One region of the Vibrio sp. 2134-1 genome, then DNA from elsewhere that is predicted to be linked to it. Evidence: predicted binding sites of a transcription regulator. Region 1 holds the regulator's gene; the other holds the start of a gene.
What was found. Region 1 encodes MetJ, which represses methionine synthesis genes. Its sites were predicted from a motif close to TTAGACNTNTANANGTCTAA; they were not measured.
Positions count from the first base shown of each region.

Region 2: the regulator MetJ is predicted to act here: its motif matches at 1,936-1,955, upstream of metA (homoserine O-acetyltransferase MetA).

Region 1 covers NZ_JAWOUS010000023.1:46,689-50,476, reverse strand. The annotation lists gene R7R78_RS20485 (malic enzyme-like NAD(P)-binding protein) at 207-1,484, shown strand; gene metJ (met regulon transcriptional regulator MetJ) at 1,597-1,917, opposite strand; gene R7R78_RS20475 (O-succinylhomoserine (thiol)-lyase) at 2,143-3,303, shown strand; gene R7R78_RS20470 (bifunctional aspartate kinase/homoserine dehydrogenase II) at 3,319-3,788, shown strand, end outside.
Region 2 covers NZ_JAWOUS010000001.1:272,056-275,843, forward strand. The annotation lists gene pilW (type IV pilus biogenesis/stability protein PilW) at 62-787, opposite strand; gene metA (homoserine O-acetyltransferase MetA) at 967-1,908, opposite strand; gene R7R78_RS01280 (DUF6559 family protein) at 2,249-2,635, shown strand; gene R7R78_RS01285 (DMT family transporter) at 2,759-3,094, shown strand; gene R7R78_RS01290 (LpxL/LpxP family Kdo(2)-lipid IV(A) lauroyl/palmitoleoyl acyltransferase) at 3,514-3,788, shown strand, end outside.

The DNA of each region.
Region 1 (3,788 bases):
CGATACTTTCTGAGTTTGCATACTCCAATAATAGTAATAAGAAAGAGCACCTGACTCGAAAATCAGGTGCTTAACCCCGTTATCTGGTCTAATCTCTTTTATTATCGGCTTTTTAAGGATATTGCTCGCAATCTTGCCTATGAAGTTTGATTTCTATCCGATAGAATTTATGCCCCCTTACCTAAAAATAAAAAAGAGAAACGTCCATGTCTGAAGACAACCACCAAGCAGCCACTCCAGAAGAAGAACATCGCCAAAAAGCATTGGATTACCATGCTTATCCAACTCCAGGAAAGATTGCTGTCGAACTGACAAAGCCTGCGGAAACGGCGGGTGATCTTGCCCTTGCATATAGCCCTGGTGTTGCAGAGCCAGTGCGTGAAATCGCACAAAACCCGGATAACGTGTACAAGTACACTGCAAAAGGGAACATGGTTGCTGTTATTTCTAACGGTACCGCTATTCTAGGTCTAGGTAACCTAGGTCCACTTGCATCTAAGCCAGTGATGGAAGGTAAAGCGTTACTGTTTAAGCGTTTTGCAGGTCTTGACTCTATTGATATTGAAGTTAAGCACCGCACGATCGATGAATTTGTTGATACTGTTGCGAGCATTGCAGACACTTTTGGCGGTATTAACCTTGAAGATATTAAAGCACCAGACTGTTTTGAGATTGAAAAACGTTTGATTGAGCGTTGTGATGTACCAGTATTCCACGATGATCAACATGGTACTGCTATTGTAACGGCAGCGGGTATGCTGAATGCAATCGAACTTCAAGGTAAGAAACTTGAAGATTCAACAATTGTTTGTCTTGGCGCTGGCGCTGCCGCTGTAGCGTGTATGGAGCTTCTGATCAAATGCGGCGCAATGCGCGAAAAAATCTACATGCTAGATCGCAAAGGTGTGATTCACACTCGTCGTGATGATCTTAATGAATATAAGCAGCTATTTGCGAACAATACAGATAAGCGCACACTAGAAGACGTGATTGAAGGTGCAGATCTGTTCCTAGGTGTATCTGGTCCAAACCTATTGCCAGCGGAAGCGTTGAAGTTGATGGCAGATAAGCCAATCGTATTCGCATGTTCTAACCCGGATCCTGAAATCAAGCCGGAACTTGCTCACGCAGTTCGTGATGACTTGATCATGGGTACTGGCCGTAGTGATTATCCTAACCAAGTTAACAACGTATTGTGTTTCCCATTCATTTTCCGCGGTGCTCTTGATGTGCGTGCAAGTGAAATCAATGATGAAATGAAACTTGCAGCCGTTGAGGCGATTCGTGAGCTAGCAAAAGAGCCTGTACCTGAAGCCGTATTGAAGGCTGCAGGTGTTGATAAGCTAGAGTTTGGTGCGGACTATATTATTCCAAAACCAATGGATTCACGTTTGCTACCACGTGTTGCAAAAGCGGTTGCTCAGGCGGCGGTTAATTCAGGTGTAGCTCGTATCGAGATGCCTGAAAACTACATGGCAGAGTAATATATCTTTCAGATGTGATACACAAAAATGGGACGCTATTGCGTCCCATTTTTTATGTCATTCATTTGGCTCGAGGCAAGAGTTATTACCTGAAACCTCTTATCAGGCTTTTTTATTCTTCGTCGAATGACTCAAATTCGATGCCCATTTCCGTCATCAGCGCTTTTACTTCTGTTGGAATATCATCAGGACGGTCTTTACGAAGGTCTTCATCTGTCGGAAGTGGCTGACCTGTGTACGCGTGCAAAAATGCCTCGCATAGCAATTCGCTATTGGTTGCATGGCGTAAGTTATTGATCTGACGGCGAGTACGCTCATCAGTTAGCACCTTTAAAACTTTTAGCGGGATAGAGACGGTAATTTTTTTTACTTGTTCGCTTTTTTTGCCGTGCTCTGCATATGGGCTAATGTATTCGCCATTCCAGTCAGCCATTGCACACCTTCATTTATGTAATCGGTTAAAAATAATTTAGGTGCTGATTTTAGCTGCATTTACCGCCATAAGCAAAGACATATAGACGTCTAGAAGTGTTGACGTCTCATTTTTTGACGAGTAAAGTGAACATAACAGCAAAGGAAGCGTGTTGATCACTTTATGTTACTCATTAGATATAGCGCATTCCTATTTAGAAGTCATTACCCGTGAAAGGATACACCCATGAGCACTCGCAAACCTGCGACCATTGCAGTACGCACTGGTATTGAATCAGACAGCCAATATCATGCTGTCGTTCCACCTATTTATCTTTCCACTAACTATGGTTTTCCTGCTTTTGGTGAAGTGCCCAAGTATGATTACACACGATCTGGTAATCCAAATCGCGGACTGTTGGAAAGTGCGCTATCTGAACTCGAGTCTGGAAAAGGAGCGGTTGTTACTAACTGCGGTACGTCGGCATTAAATTTATGGGTTTCCGCTTTTCTCGGCCCAGATGATCTCATTATTGCTCCTCACGATTGTTATGGTGGTACCTATCGTCTTTTTAATACCCGAGCTAACAAAGGCGATTTTAAGGTTCAGTTTGTCGATCAATCAGACGAACAGGCTTTAGATGCTGCATTGGCACAAAAACCAAAACTCATTTTGCTAGAAACTCCGTCAAATCCTCTGGTTCGCGTAGTGGATATTGCAGCTACTTGTGAAAAAGCGAAACAAGTCGGCGCGTTAGTTGCGGTGGACAATACCTTTTTGACACCCGTGTACCAAAAACCTTTAGAGCTAGGTGCGGATTTTGTTATCCACTCCACAACAAAATACATCAACGGTCATTCGGACGTAATTGGTGGGGTAATCATCACCAACACAGAAGCGCATGCAGAAGAGCTTGCATGGTGGGGCAATTGTATTGGTGCAACGGGTACACCATTCGATAGTTACATGACACTGCGAGGTATTCGTACGCTTGGTGCTCGTATGAGAGTACATGAAGAGAGCTCACAGCAGGTACTGGCTTACCTACAGAAACAAGCGTTAGTTAAAACTATCTATCATCCAAGCCTGCCGGAACATCCAGGTCATGACATCGCTAAAAAGCAGCAAACGGGCTTTGGCTCTATGTTGAGTTTTGAGTTTTCTGGTTCGTTTGAACAGTTAAAGGTGTTTGTGAAAGAGCTCCAACTGTTTTCATTAGCAGAGTCATTAGGTGGTGTAGAAAGTTTGATTTGCCACCCAGCATCCATGACGCACCGTGCAATGGGTGAGGAGGCGCTGGCGGAGGCTGGGGTCTCTCATCAACTATTGCGTTTGTCTGTCGGTTTGGAAGATGCACAAGACCTCATCACAGATTTAGAACAAGCGTTCGCTAAAGCTACCCAGTAATAGGAGACGATAACAATGACTGTACAACGTCAGCTGCATAAGTTTGGTGGCAGTAGCTTAGCAAACCCAGAATGCTACTTACGCGTTGTGGGTATTCTCAAGGAGTATTCGACAGAAAATGATCTTGTGGTCGTCTCTGCTGCAGGAAAAACCACTAATCGCTTGATTGAGTTTTTGGAAGGGTTAAATAAAGATGGCCGAATTGCGCATGAAGCGCTTCAAAGCTTGAGACAGTTCCAAACTGAGCTAATAGAAAGCTTGTTGGAGAGTGAAGCAAAAGAAGAGCTGTTAGCTTTATTACATGATGAGTTCAGTACTCTCTCGGAGCTGACTGCACCACTCACTAATGCGCAAAAAGCTGCGGTACTGGGACACGGAGAAGTATGGTCTGCTCGCCTATTGGCCGCGTTATTATCTCAACGTTCTATCCCTGCGGTTGCACAAGATGCACGAGCGTTTTTACGTGCAGAAGCGGGAACTCAACC
Region 2 (3,788 bases), on a different contig from region 1:
ATTCTTGGTCAAGCGCTGTATTGGCTGTGAGCTAATGCGCCTTATGTATCGCTATTTTGTACTAAGAAAATTTTTCCAATTGTTTTTGATACTTTTTCTCGAGAGCTTCATTGCCTGCTGCACGTTCAAGTTGAATCATGAGTTGCAAAGAGGGCTTCTTCACGCCATACATTTGATTGAATCTCATTAATCGAATTCTAGCTTCAGTATAATCACCGCTATCAATTTCTATTTTAGCGAGTTGCAAAATCGATTTTGGTCTATGGGGATCATGATCGATAGCTCTAGTAAAGTAGTATCTCGCTTTGTCTTTATCTTGTGATTTTAGCGCACAAAAAGCTGCATTCTCATAGCTTGCTGGAATAAGGTAGTAATAAGGCTGCTCAATGGCTCGATTAAACATCTGATCGGCTTTTTCGAAGTCACCTCGCTTGCAAAGAAAAGTACCGTAGTTATTGAGCACATTTCCGTTTTTAGTGTGTTGGCGTAGAGAGCGTTTATACATCTGTTCGGCTTTAATATCTTCACCAACCGTTTCGTAGTAGTGAGCCATAGATAATTGCGCGCGATAGTATTGAGGTGCGTGGTTTAAGGCTTGTTGTAAGTTATCATGCGCGCGAATCATGTTACCGCCGTCTAAATAACCTAAGCCAAGTGCGATACGTGATTCTGCCATTGCCACAGGATCGGCTTTAACGACAGGGCTTCCATCTTCTTTCACCGTCACGCAACCCACGAGTGCAAACTGAGACAATAATATTAGTGCACCGAGCTTTGCTGTTTTCATTCTTTATCCCTACATCCCTGAATCTTTCTGCATGATATGAATTACTTAGCAAAAACCTATTGAGGAAAAAACACTATGCGATCAGGTTTGCAAACTGTTATGAAAAAGCCGCCATATGGCGGCTTGGTTCACATATTACATTTCGGTAATGATGAGTGCTTTGTTTGCTTATTTTGAAGCTAATCGTCTTTAGTGAAAGCATCTTCACTGAAGTGATCGAGGTCGTACGGTGTTTGCTGATAAACACAGTAGTTCAGCCAGTTTAAAAAGAGGAGGTGCCCATGGCTTCTCCAGCTTGCAATTGGTGGGTTATCTGGGTTGTTGTTTGGGTAATAGTTGACAGGAATAGCGGGCTCCATACCTTCGCTTAAATCTCGGATATATTCATTATGTAAGGTGTGGGAATCATACTCAGGGTGTCCTGTGACAAAGACATTGCGTTTGTCTTTTGTGGTGGCCAAGTACACACCTGCGACATCCGATGTCGCTAAAATGTCTAAGTCAGTATGCTCTTCTAGAAAGTGAGGCGAAAAATCTGCGTAACGCGAGTGAGGAGCCAAAAACGTGTCATCAAATCCGCGTAAGATAGGGTGAAACTGATGATGGATTTGATGGTGATACACGCCTGAAAGTTTTTCTTTACGCGTTTTTTTAGGTAGATCGTAGAGTAGCTTTAACCCTGCTTGCGCAGCCCAGCAAACATAAAGAGTGGATGTCACATGATCTTTTGCCCACTCCATGATGGTTTTGAGATGATCCCAATAAATGACATCTTCAAATTGCACCAAACCTAATGGAGCCCCAGTAATGATCATGCCATCGAAGTTTTTATCTCGCACCATTTCAAATTGGCGATAAAACGTGTCTAAATGTTCAGTTGGCGTATTTTTACTCGGGCGGTTATCAATGCGCAGTAATTCGACGTTAACCTGTAGTGGGCTGTTTGAGAGTAGACGCAGAAACTGAGTTTCAGTCTCTATTTTTTTTGGCATCAGATTAAGGATCAGCACTCTTAAAGGACGTATTTCCTGACTCGCTGCACGCGTTTCACTCATCACGAAGATGTTTTCTGTCCTTAATACATCGGTAGCTGGTAATTGATCTGGAATTCTAATTGGCACGACTTTCTCTCCCTAAGTATAGTCAATATAGACGTCTATACTTCTAAAGCTAACTTAATTAAGTTTAGATGTCGATACGAAATCCGACTTTTCAATCTACTCTTTACATTATGGTAAACCGTACTCGGGGTTGTCACACAATTGTGACTAAAGCAGAGTTTCTGATGAGATAGGTTTGAAACGCAGTGTGTACTATTTGCTGGTAATTATGCGATCACGTTAATATGTGAAGGTGACTTCGTAGTAAGGAAGTCTCAAATTAATGAGCCATACTAAAAACAATCAGCTCACCATTTTGCATTAATGTGCATATTTGGAAACATCGTCAGTGGAGGACATTATGTTCGGTATTTTCAAGAGAAAGACAAAGATTCAGAGCATCGCTCAAGAAGTTCCTTGCGTGCTACTGCATTCGTTTGGTGATAAAGACATTTATACGCCGGAAGAGATTGATCAAGCTCTTCAAAAGCTGGGTTATGATAAGAGCAAGGATATCAGTCATTATCAGTATGCGTATGGAATGTTTGCCGATGAAGCCTCTTACGAGCTCCTAGAACTAACGGATGAGCTAGGTAATTATGGTCATTTCCAACGTGAAGTAGGTAAGATGCTACTCAATACACCTGAGCCGATTGATATGCATATCTACTTTGAAATTTCTCGTCAGCACCAAAACGTCAGCCTTTCACCTGGTCATCAAAAAGTAAGCGAAAGTGATGGTGTGTAAACATCGTTAGTGGTATTCCATCGTGAGATGAGTTGGGTATAATGCGCGGCCTAATTATCCGGACATGTTGTCGGTTACATTTCTGTTGAGCGTTAATGCCTTATGTTCAAAATGCTTGTCTCTATGCCACCAATGTTGGCGCTGTCGATCGCGATTGTATGTGAAGTGATTGCCACTTCTTATATTCCCAAAACAGAGCAATTTACGAAAGTAATGCCGAGCACAGTCGTTTTGATTGGTTACGGCATCGCTTTCTTCTTGCTTTCCGTCACAGTGCAAACAATGCCTGTTGGGGTTGTTTATGCCATATGGAGTGGTGCTGGGATCGTTTTGGTTGCGACGGTTGGTTACTTTGTTTACGGACAGCGTCTAGACTTACCAGCCCTAGTTGGTATTGGGTTTATCATCGCTGGTGTGTTGATCGTAAATTTATTATCCAAAACTGTAGGGCACGAATAACGCCACTCTACTTGTTAAGTGAATAAGAAGCCGCTGCGAGAAATTGCTGCGGCTTTTTAGTGCAAATTCAATCGCTAATGGCGAGTATTGATATGACGTCTTATTGTTGTATTCATAACAGTCGCATTATGTGATTGAAAAATAGACATTATTTAGCGCATTGAAAATACAAAGTTATGTTTCTTCAAACTTTAGGAAAGGGCAGTAGATAAATCACTCCGATAGATGTTAACGTGGCGACTCATCTTTACTGCTTTTCATTCCCTACATATTTCTGCAAAGTTCTTATTGTGTAGTGTGTCGAAGAACCATAGAATCCGCGCGCTTTAATTTATGTTATTAGCGTTATCAATGATAAAAGTGCAGTCCATTATCATTGTTTTTATCACTTATAGATGGGCACATCTGACAATACTTACATGAACAAATACAAAAAGCCTGCATTCAAGGCCGAATTTCTTTTGCCTCGTTACTGGGGAACGTTAATTATCATTAGCGTGATGTACTTACTTAGCCTCCTTCCTTTTAAAGTTCAACTAGCTTTGGGACGCAACATTGGTCGTTTAGCTATGCGATTCATGAGAAAACGTCAAGTTACGATCAGACGCAATCTTGAGCTTTGCTTCCCTCATATGGAAAAATGCCAACGCGAAGCAATTCTAAAAGACAACATCGACAATACTGGCATCGCACT